2 regions of the Pedobacter sp. Leaf132 genome follow, and region 1 is predicted to be linked to the other one. Evidence: riboswitches for the same ligand, from Rfam matches in the RefSeq annotation. Region 1 holds a riboswitch; the other holds the start of a gene.

Region 1 (7,908 bases):
AATTTAAATTTTGGTTTTACACAGCGTATCGAGCGACCGGGAATTGATAATTTAAATCCTTTTGTTGACCGTTCTATTCCAAATTTTGAATCAACCGGAAATCCAGACTTAAAAGCTGTTTTGAGTAATAATTTTGAATTGACGTACAGCCGATTTAAGAAAGGCTCTATAAATGCCGGTTTAGCCTACAGTTTTGCTAATAATACCATACAAACAATATCTATTTACAACGATGTTAATAAAATTACCAGAACAAGTTTCGCCAACGTTGGTAGAAATAAAAACTTGGGTTCCAACATAAATATAAATTATCCATTAACCACAAAGTGGAATTTAAGCTTAAGCGGCAACCTTGGCTATGCCTGGTTGGAAGGCACAATTAATGGTGTGTTGACTAAAAATGAAGGTGTTTCTGGATATGTTTATTTAAACACAGGTTATAAATTTGAAAAGCAATGGCGAGCAAATGCAAGTTTTAATTATAGCAGTGCTGATGTTTTATTACAAGGCCGTTCTGGTGAATATTATTACATGTCGTTTAGTGGAAGCAAGGAAATTATTAAAGATAAGTTAACGATTTCGGCAGGTATAAATAATCCATTTATAAAATACCGAATTTATGAAACGCTAACTGAAGGACCAAATTTTACACAGCGTTACCGTGGCGAAAACTACAATCGTTCGTTTAACATGAGTTTAAACTGGAAATTTGGAAAGCTGAAGGATTCTATTAAAAAGAGCCAAAGAAGCATCAGTAATGATGATGTGAAATCAAGCGGTAGCAAATCAGGAAGTTAATGTTGTAAAGCTGAACATTACGCTGTTATGGATTGGTTTTACACATCATCGTCATTCTCGCGAAAGCGGGAATCCTAAAGCGTAACGAAATAATATTATGCTTTAATATGCCCATTCAAGCTGAGCATGACGACCTCTCTAAATATTATTTCTTCAATACTTACTCATTCAATAAACTATCCACTTCCTTATTAAACTCCTCTACAAATGCAGTATAGAATTTTCCGGTTGCTGGTCCGCTGTAACCTGTATGAATCTTCGCAACTTCGCCATTTTTGTTAATAAATATGGTTGTTGGGAACGATAAGAAGTTATTCAATGCAGGTAAAGATTCAGAAACTAATTTTTTATCTGGTTTACCGGCAATCACCTGGTCGTATTTTATATCAAACTTCTCACGGAAACCGTTAATGGCTTTCTTTAAATAAGCAGAATCCAATTGTCTTTCGTAATGGATTGCAATTACTTCAACACCTCTCTTCTTGTTTTCCTTGTACCAAGGTGCAATAAATGAGGCTTCATCAACGCAATTTGGGCACCATGTTCCGGTAATGGTTATGATAACAGGTTTACCACGGTATTTTTCATCACTCAGTGAAATCTTTTTTCCGTTAACATCCGGAAAAGAAAAGTCTAAAGTTTTGTAACCCTCTTTCAAATAGGTAAGTTTGTAAGCATCAGGTAACTCAGCATTCTGGTTTTGGATACCTGTAAAAGCTATACTTCCTCTTGAATTTATAGATTCTCCGGTAATTTCTCCTTTTTGAGAAAAACTGCCTTTGTAGTAAGCAGGAGCCATGCCGATAAAACTGGATAAGTAAAAGTTATTACCTTCCACTATACCTTCAAGATAACGCGAATCTCCTGTAACTCTTAAAAAAGTTCCTGTTAATTTATCACCTGTTTGCTTAAAAACACCAACAGATTTTTCGTCTTTTCCGCTCGGATTTTTGAAAGTGACAGCATAAGTGCCAGAAAAATTTGCTGCAGGTTTTTCTCCAGAATTTTTAAACCTAAAATTTTCACCTCTTTTTGCAATTAAAACCAGTGGTTTTCCAGAATTATCTTGCTTTCTTAACGTACCTGTTAAAGAATCGCCTATAAGCTTTACCGCAATTTCGTTATCAAACTGGTCTAATTTTATACTTAAAGAATCTTCCTTCTGATAGACTTTCCCACCATCAAAACGTTCATCGCCATTAAGAAAAACTATTTTGTCATTATTAATTTCGAAGTTAAAAGGAACTTCTACACCAGGCTTAATTTGAAAAAGACCTCTCCAATTGCCATTTGCAGTTTTGTTAACTGTTGATGATATTTTAGATGGTTGCAGTTTTTTATTGGTTTGGGCATGTGCATTTATTATGCTTAAGCCCAAGCTTAATATGATGAGTATCGACTTTATTTTCATGGGATGATTTTTAATTCCGGCTCAAAGGTAAGCACTTAAAATAATATTTTCAATAAAATCTATAGAATTTGTAGACTATTAAAAAAATATACTATCTTTGCAGCAGTTATTTTAAAATGCTTATCGAGAAAGGTGGAGGGAATGGCCCTTTGAAACCTTAGCAACCAGCCTTATTTGGGTATGGTGCTAATTCCAACCCGTAAAGGGGTAGTTAAGTCAGTTTGATGCCAAGTAAATATTGATGACAATATATGAGAGCACTTCTGATTTTTCGGAAGTGCTTTTTTTATAAAAGTATTTCTTTGGAATGAAACGATTTGCTTTTTAAATGGCTCTTAAAAAATATTTAAATGAAAAAACCTGACGAGCAAAAGTTAAAAATTTCTACAGTTCCTAACTGTAAAACCATCCGAATGTGCATGGAGCTATGTTGTAGCTCATAAAGCTGAGCGCTAAGCTCCCAAATCTAAGATCAATTTAATGTTACAAAAAAATCGACACAGAGCGATGTGGCATTGCTTTGCCTAAAAAATCAAAAGTATAATTAATCATTTCTAATTAAGTTAACATGTATAAAAAAGTAAAGCTATCAGCATTTTTGTTTTTGCTATTGCTATCTACATTTGTTCGTGCTCAAAATATAGCAGTATCGGGCACTGTTAAAGACGCCACCGGAGAGGTTTTGCCGGGCGTTTCTGTATTTGTAAAAGGAACAAAACAAGCCGTTATATCAAATAATGAGGGTGCATTTACCTTAAACCTAAATGGTAAGGGAACACTTGTTTTTTCTTATATCGGCTACACAACTAAAGAAGTTGAAGTTTTATCAAGTACATCATCACTATCTGTTGTATTAAGTGATGCAAATAATTCGTTGGATGAAGTTGTAGTTACAGCCTTAGGCATCTCTAAGCAGAAAAAATCTTTAGGATATGCCGTTCAGGAGCTTAAAGGAGAAAATCTGGCCGAAGCCAAAGAAACAAATTTAGTTAATGCGCTTGCGGGTAAAGTTGCGGGTGTAAGGGTTACGAACAGTCAGGGCGATATGGGTTCATCCAGAATTGTAATTCGTGGAGAAACTTCAATTTCTGGGAATAACCAACCGCTTTTTGTTATCGATGGAATACCGGTTGATAATTCGCAGCTAAATTCTGCCGGAGCTAGAGATTACGCCAACACTATTTCAGATATCAACCCAAATGATATTGAATCGATGAGCGTGTTAAAAGGTCCAAATGCTGCGGCTTTGTACGGTTCTCGTGCTGCGGCTGGTGTAATCATCATCAAAACAAAATCGGGTAAAACTAAAAAAGGGTTGGGCGTAACTTTTAATTCAAATGCTGTAATAGAAAGTTTGCTAACGCTTCCAAAATATCAAAACGTATTTGGACAAGGCTCCGAAGGTAAATTTAGTTATGTTGATGGTAAAGGTGCAGGGATTAATGATGGTGTTGATGAAAGCTGGGGTCCAAGAATGAACGGACAGCTTATACCTCAGTTTTTTTCTAAAGGCGTAGCCGTTCCATTTGAGGCACATCCGGATAATGTTCGCGATTTCTTTGAAACAGGTTATGCCTTAACCAATGGTTTATCAATTGAAGATGCTGGCGAAAAATTTGATTATCGCTTATCTTACAATAACCTTAAACAGGTTGGTATTGTTCCAAACTCTGGACAAGGGAAAAACTCCTTTGCTTTAAATACAACCTTAAGAATCAATCCAAAACTAACTTTAACAGCTAATGCAAATTACAGCAAGCTTGGTTCTGATAATTTATCGGGTACGGGCGGTTCTCGCTCTACAAGTACCATGCTTCAATTCACCTGGTTTGGCAGGCAAGTAGATATTAATCGCCTAAAAAACTATTTAGATGAGAACGGAAATACGTTTAACTGGAACAATAGTTACTACAGCAATCCATATTGGGTGGCTTATGAAAATACAGTTTCTCAAAACAGAAACCGAATTATAGGTAGTATTGGCTTAAATTATAAAATTATTGAAGGCTTAAATTTTAACTTCCGTACCGGAACAGATTATTATAACGATAGAAGAAAGATTAAAATAGCTTATGGTACAAATGGTACGCCATTCGGTTCTTACACAGAAAGTGCTTTTACCGTTAACGAAAATAATACTGATGCGACTTTAAATTATAGCAAACAGCTTAATGATGATTTTAGTGTAGAGGCATTATTAGGTACAAACATTCGCTCACGCTACATTGAGCAAAACGACCAAAGTGCGCCAAGATTAGCTGTTGCAGGTTTATATACGCTTAGTAATTCAAGAGATCCTTTAACATCTTCTAACAATTATAGCAAGCTAAAATCATATAGTGGTTATGCTTCTGCGCAAATTGGATTTAGAAATTACTTGTATGCAAATATTACTGCCCGTAACGATTGGTCATCTACACTTCCGGCGCAAAACAGGTCTTATTTTTATCCTTCATTTAATGGAAGTTTTGTAATTACCGAGGCTTTTGACATTAAAAGCGATGTGCTTGATTACGCCAAACTTAGAGGAGGTTGGTCTAAAGTTGGTAAAGATGCAGACCCTTACCGCTTAATTAATACCTACGCTTTTGGTGCGCCATTTGGTACTAATCCACAACTTACGGCATCTACAACAGATCTAAATCCGGATTTAAAACCTGAAACAACTACTTCATCAGAATTAGGTGCAGAAGCAGTTTTATTTAAAAGACGTATCCTTTTAGATGTAAGTTTATACAATACCAATAGTTATGATCAAATTTTAAGTGTTGATGTTAGTCCGAGTACAGGATTTAGATCCAAGCTCCTTAATGCCGGAAAAATCAACAACAAAGGAATTGAAGTTCAATTAGGCATTACACCTGTTAAAAAAGCTTTTGTTTGGGATGTTGATGTAAATTATGCTGCAAACAGAAGTAAAGTTATCGAATTGGATAAAGCCGGCTTATTGCAAAACTATGTTGTGGCAACCAATTCAGCACAAGTTATTGCAGCCGTTGGTCAGCCTTACGGAACACTTTTTGGAAATGCATTTTTGAGAGATGGCAGTGGCAATATTGTTGTTAATGCAACCGGTGCACCTCAAACAGACCCAACTAAAAGGGTTTTGGGTAAATATACACCAGATTGGATTGGTGGAATTTCGAACACTTTTACTTACAAAAATTTAAGTTTAGGCGTTTTAATTGATGCTAGCTTTGGCGGTTCTATTTATAACGGTACTTACGCAACCGGAATTTATACTGGTGTTTTGGAATCAACTTTGCCTGGTCGTGCTGCCGAATTTGGTGGAATTTCTTATTATTATCCAGGTAATTTAAAAGCAAACGGAACAGTAAGAGTAACCGCAAATAATACAGCTCCTGCAGGTGTTACGGTTTATGATGATGGTATGATCTTCGAAGGTGTAACAGCCGATGGTAAAAAGAACGAAAAAATTCTTCCTGCTCAACAGTATTATAAATCTTTCCGTACAATAGATGAGGCAAATATTTTCGATGCTTCTTATGTAAAACTTCGTGAGGTTAGGCTAAGTTATAATCTTCCTGCTAAATGGCTTAAACCATTAAGCTTGCAAGGTGTTTCGGTAGCGCTTGTTGGTCGTAATCTAGCAATTCTTCATCGTAATGTTACCGATATCGATCCCGAAGTTGCATTCAACACAGGAAACGGTCAGGGTTTAGAAAGCCTTTCTAATCCAACCACACGTACCTATGGTATAAATCTTAACATCAAATTTTAAATCCCATGAAAAAGAATATTATATACAGCTTTTTATCTTTATCGCTTTTGCTGGCTTCATGTGCCAAAGAATTGGATGAAGTGAACATCAATCCAAATGCTACAGAAAATGCACAGCCCGACTATTTGTTAACGGCAGCCATTAAAAACACAACCGATGCCTATTGGGGCACAACGAATAACATGAACTCCAGTTTGCTGTTTGCTCAACATTGGGCAAAAGTTCAGTACACTGAAGAGGATAGGTTTATTTACTCAAATAGCAGTTTCACATCATTATGGTCTACGCTTTATTCGCAAAGTATAACCGGATTCAATAAAATCATCGAAATTGGGAATGCAACAAGTAATTCAAACTATAAAGGTGTTGCACTTACCTTACGTTCCTGGTCATTTTTGCTGTTAACTGATGCTTATGGCGATATTCCTTATAGTCAGGCAGGGAAATTAAACGAATACATCACTCCGGTTTACGATAAACAAAAAGATGTTTATTTTGGCTTGCTGGATGATTTAAAGGTGGCGAAAACTGCTTTAGACCCGAATGGAAAGGCAATTGCAGGAGATATTATTTATAGTGGCAACATCACAAAGTGGAAGAAATTTGCCAACTCGCTAAGGTTAAGAATCGCTTTGCGCATTGCGGATAAAGAGCCAGGAAAAGCTAAACAGGTTTTAGATGAGATTAAAGCCGATGGCGATTTATTTATCAGTGATAATACAGATATCGCACAGCTGATTTACCAGATTTCTCCGCAACAAAATCCAGTTAGTGCACAGTTTGATACTCGTGATGATTACCGCATCAGCAAAACAATTGTAGATAACTTATTTGCCTTGAATGATCCACGTTTATCTGTCTATGCAAGTAAAACACAAACGGCTACACCTCAGGAGTATGTAGGCTTGCCAAATGGATTAACAAATTCTGAGGCAAGTAATCTTGGCTTTGCCAGAACATCAAAACCTGGCGCTTATTTTCTTGCACCGCAATCTCCGGCAGTTATTTTCAGTTATGCTGAATTACTTTTTGATAGAGCGGAAGCTGCTGCAAGGGGTTTAACGTCAGAAAATGCTGCTGATTTGTACAAGCAAGGCATTACTGCCTCATTAAAACAATTTTCTGTTAGTGATGCTGCAGCTTCAACTTATCTTGCGCAAGCGGCCGTACAATATGACGCATCTAATTACAAAAAATCAATTGGCGAACAAAAGTGGATTGCTTTATTTGGACAAGGTTTAGAAGCGTGGGCAGAACGTAGAAGGTTAGATTATCCACAATTAACGGCATCTGTAAATACGGTGCTTAACGGACAAATACCGGTTCGTTTCATATATCCTGGTACAGAGCAATCTTTAAACGGACAAAGCTACAGGAATGCAGTCGCAAGTCAGGGAGCAGATTTGCTAACTACAAAATTGTGGTTTGATGCGAATTAGTAGGGTTTAGTTTTTTTTTATTTTGAAAGCAGTTCTTTTACAGGGCTGCTTTTTTTATTTTATGATTGAAAGGAAACTCTTTTCTTTACTTTCAAGGGGGGTATTCTAAATATTAGGCATGTTTTGTCTTCGCCAGACAGGCTTTTTCTTTTGTCTTGATACAAAAGAAACAAAAAATCAAGGCTGGCATCTTTTGCTGCATAAAGCGAAGAAAATACGGATAGCGGACATGTGAGGTCCCGAAGAAAAATCGGGACTGCAAATCTCCTTGGTTAATCGTAGAATGAAATAAGTACAAGTATTTTCTTGCTTTCTGCTTCCAAAATCTGCTAGACCGGATAGCATGGAGCGAATGCTATAACGCAATTTCGTCATTGCCTGCCTTCGGTAGGTAAGCTAGGCTGATTTTTCATCAGCCGTGGCAATCTCTTTTTAATGTTTAAAAATGTTTAGGAAAAACTTCCTTTTCTGATTTCAAGGGGATTTTATTCTAAATAGTAGGCATGTTTTTGTCTTCG
Region 2 (7,908 bases), on a different contig from region 1:
TCGCGTAAAGAAGTTACATCAATAAACGGTGGATTAAATTCCAATAAAGGATCAATCGCATCGTAAATCCATTGTATACTTTGTCCTTTAATCGGCGGTAAGAGTTCGAATGAGAATAAGGTTTTACCTTTTGCCTCTTGAATATGTTGCGTAATTTTCATTTAGTACTTAGTATAAAGTATTGAGTATTATGATTAGAGGCTTAAACTTCTTTGCAATCCACTTATCATTTTTTGTATTTCGTTTATTTGAATTATTGTTCTATCATAATTGATTTTATCAATATATCCGAACTCGAAAGCTAATATTATCTGCGTTTCTAATTCAAATGCAGAGCCTAAACTTATGCTTAAAAACCGATTGAATTCTTTAGCTGATGCTCTACCACAGCCTTCTGCAATATTTGATGGTATCGATATAGCCGAGCGGGTTATTTGAGATGTTAAAGAATATCTTTCTTCTGCAGGAAAAGTTCTGGTGAGCTGAAATACCGATCTCGATATTTGAATTCCCATTTTCCAAACTTTAAGATCTCTGAAATTATGCATCTTGTCTAATTACTTTACACTAAGTACTAAATACCAAAAAACTAATATGCCAAATTCGGGCTCAACCATCGCTCTGCTTCTTCCAACTCCATACCTTTTCTTTTGGCATACTCCTCTACTTGGTCTTTAGTTATTTTACCTAAACCAAAATATCTCGATTCTGGGTTTGCAAAGTAAAATCCGCTAACGGCAGCTGTTGGGTACATGGCATAACTTTCTGTTAAACGAAGACCTATTTCTTCTTCAGCATTTAGCAAGGCGAATAAAGTACCTTTTTCGGTATGCTCGGGGCAAGCCGGGTAACCTGGCGCCGGACGAATACCTGCATATTCTTCCTTAATTAAAGCTTGATTATTTAAATCTTCGTCTTTTGCATAACCCCAAAATTCTTTACGAACACGCTCATGCATGCGCTCTGCAAAAGCTTCTGCTAAACGATCGGCCAAGGCTTTCGCCATGATGCTGTTATAATCGTCGTGTTTTGATTCAAATTCTTCAACCAAAGCATCTATACCAATCCCTGTTGTAACTGCAAAACCACCAAAATAATCCTGTATGCCCGATTCTTTCGGAGCAATAAAGTCTGATAAAGCGTAATACGGCTGCCCGTCAACTTTTTCGGCCTGCTGGCGAAGCGTGTGAATAGTGGTGGAATTTTCCGTTCCATTTTCCATTTTCCCGCTAACATCCAAAACAATATCATCGCCAACTGCATTTGCCGGCCAGAAACCAATTACGCCTCTCGCTGTTAGTAATTTTTCATCAAGAATACGTTTCAACAATACTTGTGCATCATAAAAAAGTTTTTTGGCTTCATCACCAACATTTTTATCGTCAAAAATCTTCGGATAACTTCCGCGTAATTCCCAGGTATGGAAAAAGGGCGTCCAATCAATGTATGGTACTAATTCTTCTAAAGGATAATTATCAAAAACCTTTGTACCGGTAAACGCCGGAATAGGAAGTTCAGCTTTAAAATCTATCTTAAATTTATTTGCTCTAGCTTCTTCTAAAGTTTTAAAACGTTTATCAGAACGTTTGTTTAAATGTGCTTCACGAGCCTTATCGTATTCAGCTTTGATGCCTGCAATATAGTCATCCCGGGTTTCCGGATTCATTAAAGTGCTGCAAACCGTAACACTTCTTGAGGCATCCAGAACGTGTATAGCCGGACCAGAATAGTTCGGAGCAACCTTAACCGCAGCATGAATTCGGGAAGTTGTTGCGCCACCAATAATTAAAGGGATAGTGAAATTTTCACGCTCCATTTCTTTGGCGAAATGTACCATTTCATCCAAAGAAGGCGTAATTAACCCACTTAAACCAATAATATCTGCATTAATTTCTTTTGCTTTTTTGATGATGTCTTGTGCCGGAACCATCACGCCCATATCTACAATTTCGAAGTTGTTACAAGCCAGTACAACACCAACAATGTTTTTTCCAATGTCATGAACATCTCCCTTAACGGTTGCCATCAAAACTTTACCGGCCGATGAACTTTGGTTTTGATCCGGATTATCTAATTTTTCTTGCTCGATAAAAGGCAATAAATAAGCAACAGCTTTTTTCATTACCCTTGCTGATTTTACAACCTGCGGCAAAAACATTTTACCGGCACCAAATAAATCGCCCACAATGTTCATCCCATCCATTAACGGGCCTTCAATTACCTGAATCGGGCGAGCGTATTTCTGACGGGCTTCTTCAACATCATCATCCAAATACTCTACAATTCCCTTAACCAAAGAATGTGAAAGGCGTTCTTCAACCGTTCCTTTTCTCCACTCCTCATCTTTAACAAGTTCTTTACCTTTTGATTTTACAGTATCTGCATATTCAACCAATCGCTCTGTAGCATCTTCCCTTCTGTTTAAAAGCACGTCCTCTACACGTTCTAATAATTCTGGTGGAATTTCCTGATAAACTTCGAGCATGCCGGCATTTACGATTCCCATATCTAAACCCGCCTGAATGGCATGGTATAAAAATGCAGAGTGCATCGCTTCTCGAACGACATTATTTCCTCTAAATGAGAAAGAAATATTAGAAACACCGCCGCTTACTTTAGCATGAGGAAGGTTTTCTTTTATCCACCTTGTGGCATTTATAAAATCAACAGCGTAGTTGTTATGCTCTTCTAAACCCGTTGCTACCGTTAAAATATTCGGGTCGAAAATAATATCTTCCGGTGGGAAACCGATTTCGTTAACTAAAATATCATAGCTACGCTTGCAAATTTCTTTTCTACGCTCGTAATTATCGGCCTGACCTTGTTCATCGAAAGCCATTACTACAACGGCAGCGCCGAATTGCATAATTTTACGGGCGCTTTCTTTAAACTTATCTTCGCCTTCTTTAAGTGAAATTGAATTTACAATCCCTTTACCTTGCAAACATTTCAAGCCATTTTCTATAACCGACCATTTAGATGAATCGACCATAATCGGAAGCTTTGCAATATCAGGTTCTGAAGCAATAAGGTTTAAAAATTTCGACATGGCAGCTTCTGAATCAAGCATGCCTTCGTCCATATTTACATCGATTATCTGAGCGCCACCTTCAACCTGTTGCAGTGCAACTGCTAATGCTGCTTCATAATCGCCACCTAAAATAAGTTTTGAAAATTTAGGCGAGCCTGTGATATTGGTTCTTTCCCCAACATTTACAAAAATACTATCAGGTGTTATGGTTACCGGCTCTAAGCCACTCAAACGCATAAATGGTTCAATAGCTGGGATTTTGCGTGGCGCTGCCTTTTTTGCATTTTTTGCGATGCAGCCAATATGGTCTGGCGTGGTACCGCAACAACCACCAACAATATTAACAAAACCCGACTGGATAAAATCATCTACCAAATGAGCGGTTTCATGCGGTTGCTCATCGTAAGCGCCAAACTCGTTTGGTAAGCCTGCATTTGGATAAGCAGAAACATAACAACCAGCTTTTGTAGCTAATTCTTCAATATGCGGACGCATTTCTTTTGCACCCAAAGCACAGTTGAAACCAATACTCAAAGGTTTTGCATGCATAACCGAGTTTAAAAAAGCCTCGGCTGTTTGACCGGATAATGTTCTGCCAGAAGCATCGGTAATGGTTCCCGAAATCATAATTTCGAGCTTACGACCGATAACTTCTTCGTATTTTTTAATGGCCACAATTGCCACCTTTGCATTTAAAGTATCAAAAATGGTTTCAATAAGCAATACATCCGAACCACCATCTACCAAACCACGAACCTGCTCGTAATAGGCTTCTTCCAATTCATCGAAATAGATAGCTCTATAACCTGGGTCGTTAACATTTGGCGACATAGAAAGCGTACGATTGGTTGGACCAATAGCACCTGCAACAAAACATTTGCGGTCTGGGTTTTCAGCCATAAATTCTAACGCAGCTTCTTTAGCAACCCGAGCACCCTCAAAACTTAATTCGTACGACAAATCTTCCATCTGGTAATCTGCCATAGAAATCCTTTGCGTACTAAAGGTATTGGTTTCGATAATATCGGCACCTGCTTTTAAATATTCCAGGTGAATGGCCTTAATAATATCCGGACGAGTTATGTTAAGCAAATCGTTATTGCCCTTAACATCACAAGGATGATCCTTAAAACGCTCCCCTCTAAAATCCTCTTCAGTTAACGTATAACGCTGAATCATGGTACCCATCGCACCATCAATTACCAAAATACGTTTCTCTAGTTCTTCTCTTATACTCATTTGTTGTTTCTAGTAGCAAGTAGTTAGTATCGAGTATCAAGATTCCCAGACATCAATCTAACTGCAGATAATTAGCACAAAATATAGACGTGCGTCTTGATACTTGATACTTTATACCTGATACTTAAAGCTTATTTAAAAAGTTGGCAGATTGATTTACCTTCTTAACTTATCTTCTCTCGCCACTGCTGAGATTAGAATTTAGCACCTTGTGTGGGCACAGGTTGCTAAGACATCGTTGGGTCTAATCCCTCCGTCTTTCTTAATAAGCATACAAAAATGCAACAAAGCAACATCAATTCCAAAAATTATCGCCTTGAAGCCAAATAAAATTACAAAGGCCACGCAAAATTGCGCAGCCTTTAAAATATTGTTCTGTTACAAGTTATTTTCTGCTTCCAAAAATACGAAGTAAGAAAAGGAAAATGTTTAAAAAATCCAGATATAAAGATAAGGCTGCTACGATGGCCATTTTCTTAGATTCTACTTGTAAAACCTGTTCGCCGTTTGCTTCGATACCTTCACCAATTCTTTTAATTTTTTGAACATCATAAGCGGTTAAAGCGGTAAAAATTGCGATACCGATGAAAGCCATAAACAAGCTAAATTGCTCACTTTGGATAAACATATTTACCAAACTAGCAATTACCAAAGCAATTACACCAACCATTAAAATCGGACCGAATTTGCTTAAATCGATGTTAGTCGTGTAACCCATTACCGCCATAATACCAAAAATGCCAGCTGCACCTGCAAAGCAGCTTACAACTGAACCAGATGTATAGGCCAATAAAATAAAGCTTAAGCTAATGCCCGTTAAAACAGAATAAAGCACAAATACACCAATTAATGAAGTATATGAAAGCTTGCTCAAACCAAATCCCATTAATAAAACTAAACCAAGTGGTGCAAACATTGCGATGTAACCGAAAATAGACATACCAACTTTTCCTGTTGATGGATTAACAGTTAATAAATATTGCATCAATTGCTCGTTCTGACTAAATAGGTAAGCCGCAATTGTTGAGAGACTAAGTGCTACAAACATCCAGGTAAATACGTTTGCAAAGAATTTTTTAGAAACAGAGCCTTGTTGTACAAAAACGCTGTTATCTTGATATTGATAATTTTGTTGTTCCATTTTTTATTTTGTGTATTTAAATTATATAAAAATAGATATTTTAATTCAATCTTTTTGTCAGCAACTCTTCAACTTTTTTAAAGAATTGTAACGGTTTTAGTGTACGCCAAGGCATTTCATCAAAGGAGCCACCAAAGTTTATGTAATAATCGATGCTGTTATCCTTAAACTCCCGGATTACATGCTCCTGAAAATTTATGCCCACAATCCACCCATCTTCAACCTCCTGAAACCATTCCTCATAATAACTATCATCAGATGAATGAAAATTGAGTACATTTTCTCCTATAAGGATGAATTTATTAATGCCTTCATCCATCATTAATTCCAAAATATCGCGTTTAAGCAACATGATGTCATTATTTATAGCGTCGTTCCATTCTCCAATAAATTCAATAATGGCATAACTTCTATCATAATCAACAAAAAGCACTTTCATGTATAAGGTATTCGAACCAAATTCATCCCATTGGGGATGTAAAAGAAAATTGTAAATCTGCTTATCGAAGTATAGCTCAGAATATTCTGTATTGTAAAACGGCGAACGTTCATCTTCTGCCGAGATATACTCATCCCTCCATTGATAATACGGCTCTATCTCGTGCATTTCTTAAATTTTTGATTTAAAGATTTACGATTTTAGATTGAAAAATCGTAAATCAGTTTATTTGAAATTGGGTTGCAGCAACCGTAAGTCGTAAATCTACAATCATAAATTCAATTGCCCTGCTTCTACCGCTTTACGAACGCTGCCATAACGATTTAACAAATCTGCTGCTTCATCATAATTAATGTGCAACTCATCAGCAACCATTTGCGTTCCGCGATCAACCAGTTTATTATTGGTTAACTGCATATCTACCATTTTGTTTCCAACAACACGTCCAAGCTGAACCATAACGGTGGTACTCAGCATGTTTAAAACTAATTTTTGTGCCGTGCCTGATTTCATCCTTGTAGAACCCGTAACAAATTCAGGTCCAACTACAACTTCTACCGGAAAATCTGATTCAGCAGCTATTGGTCCGCCGGTGTTACAAACGATACAACCGGTTAAAACGCCAATTTTGCGGGCTGTATTTAAACCACCGATAACGTAAGGCGTTGTGCCTGAAGCTGCTAAACCAACTAAACAATCTTTCTCGTTAATATCGAATTCCTGCAAATCTTTCCAGGCTTGTTCTGCATCATCTTCTGCAAACTCTACGGCTTTTCTAATTGCCGTATCGCCACCGGCAATAATACCAACTACCCAATCGAAAGGCACACCATAAGTTGGCGGGCATTCTGAGGCATCAACCACACCCAAACGGCCACTGGTACCTGCACCAATATAAAAAAGGCGACCGCCTTTTTTCATTCTTTCAGCTACTGCCGAAGTTAATTTTTCTATCTGAGGCAAAGATTTCTCCACTGCAAAAGCAACAGTTTTATCTTCATTATTAATGCCCTGAAGAACCTCCAAAACCGACATTTTTTCGATGTCGTTGTATTTTGATTCTTGCTCGGTAACTCTATCCATAAATTTAATTTTGATAAAATTCGGTAAATTCTTTCTAAAAACTAATCAAAAAAACAAAAATATGTGTCACAAAAATTTAGCAAACACTTAACTAAAGTTATTTAATGTTAAAAATGATAAACAAAAGATGATAAAAATGCGTTAAAAAATTAATCAAACCGCTTATTTTCATAAATTTGTAGCAACGCTAATGAAAAAAAACTCCCGTAATAATGCCTTAATTGCCATAAGCTATTCTGTAATTTTAATAGTAGGTATGGTTTTGGGTATTAAGTTTATCAAAGACCAGGGATATGGCGTTCAAAAACCTACAAAACTAGCCGCAAACTCCGAAAAACTTGAAGAGATTCTGCACATCATCAACGGAAATTATGTAGATGATATCAATACAGATTCTTTACAGAATTTACCTATCGACAGCGTTTTACACCAACTTGATCCGCATAGCGTTTACCTGCCACCTACAAATGCGCAAAATATGCAGGAAGATTTGGAAGGAAATTTTGAAGGTGTTGGATTGGAATACTACATGCTTAACGACACCATGATGGTAACGGGCGTTATTAAAGATGGACCAGCTTACCAGGCAGGCATAAAACTTGGCGATAAAATTTTAAGCATAGATTCTACCGTTGTTAGCGGCAAAAACTTACCCAAAGATCAATTAGCCGGTCGTTTTAAAGGCAAAGCCGGAAGTGGTGTTAATGTTTTATTACAGCATAGCGGAAACCAGCTACCAAACCGCGTAATGGTAACCAGAGGAAAAGTTAACATTAGTAGTGTTGATGCCGCATACATGATTAATAGCGAAACTGGCTATGTTCGCATTAGTAAATTTGGCGCCAATACAGATAATGATTTTTCTGTAGCTGCCAATAATTTAAAGGCCAGAGGCATGAAAAAGCTAATACTCGACTTACGCGATAACGGAGGTGGATATTTTAGTGCGGCAACAGGTTTAGCCGACCAGTTTTT

The links. Region 1 has a riboswitch for S-adenosylmethionine ahead of LUA86_RS06395 (SusC/RagA family TonB-linked outer membrane protein). Riboswitches for the same ligand answer to the same signal wherever they lie in the genome.
Region 2: it holds a riboswitch for S-adenosylmethionine, as region 1 does, so the genes downstream of both, metH (methionine synthase) here and LUA86_RS06395 (SusC/RagA family TonB-linked outer membrane protein) in region 1, are expected to answer to the same signal.

Annotation. Positions count from the first base shown of each region.
Region 1 is NZ_CAKLBO010000002.1:591,238-599,145, reverse strand. Features, by position in the region: gene LUA86_RS06405 (outer membrane beta-barrel family protein) at 1-798, shown strand, start outside; gene LUA86_RS06400 (peroxiredoxin) at 959-2,209, opposite strand; SAM riboswitch class I at 2,327-2,427, shown strand; gene LUA86_RS06395 (SusC/RagA family TonB-linked outer membrane protein) at 2,778-5,951, shown strand; gene LUA86_RS06390 (SusD/RagB family nutrient-binding outer membrane lipoprotein) at 5,957-7,390, shown strand.
Region 2 is NZ_CAKLBO010000001.1:589,212-597,119, reverse strand. Features, by position in the region: gene LUA86_RS02575 (methylenetetrahydrofolate reductase) at 1-161, opposite strand, end outside; gene LUA86_RS02570 (four helix bundle protein) at 195-548, opposite strand; gene metH (methionine synthase) at 590-4,270, opposite strand; SAM riboswitch class I at 4,437-4,542, opposite strand; gene LUA86_RS02560 (Bax inhibitor-1/YccA family protein) at 4,656-5,411, opposite strand; gene LUA86_RS02555 (hypothetical protein) at 5,452-6,018, opposite strand; gene murQ (N-acetylmuramic acid 6-phosphate etherase) at 6,121-6,933, opposite strand; gene LUA86_RS02545 (S41 family peptidase) at 7,124-7,908, shown strand, end outside.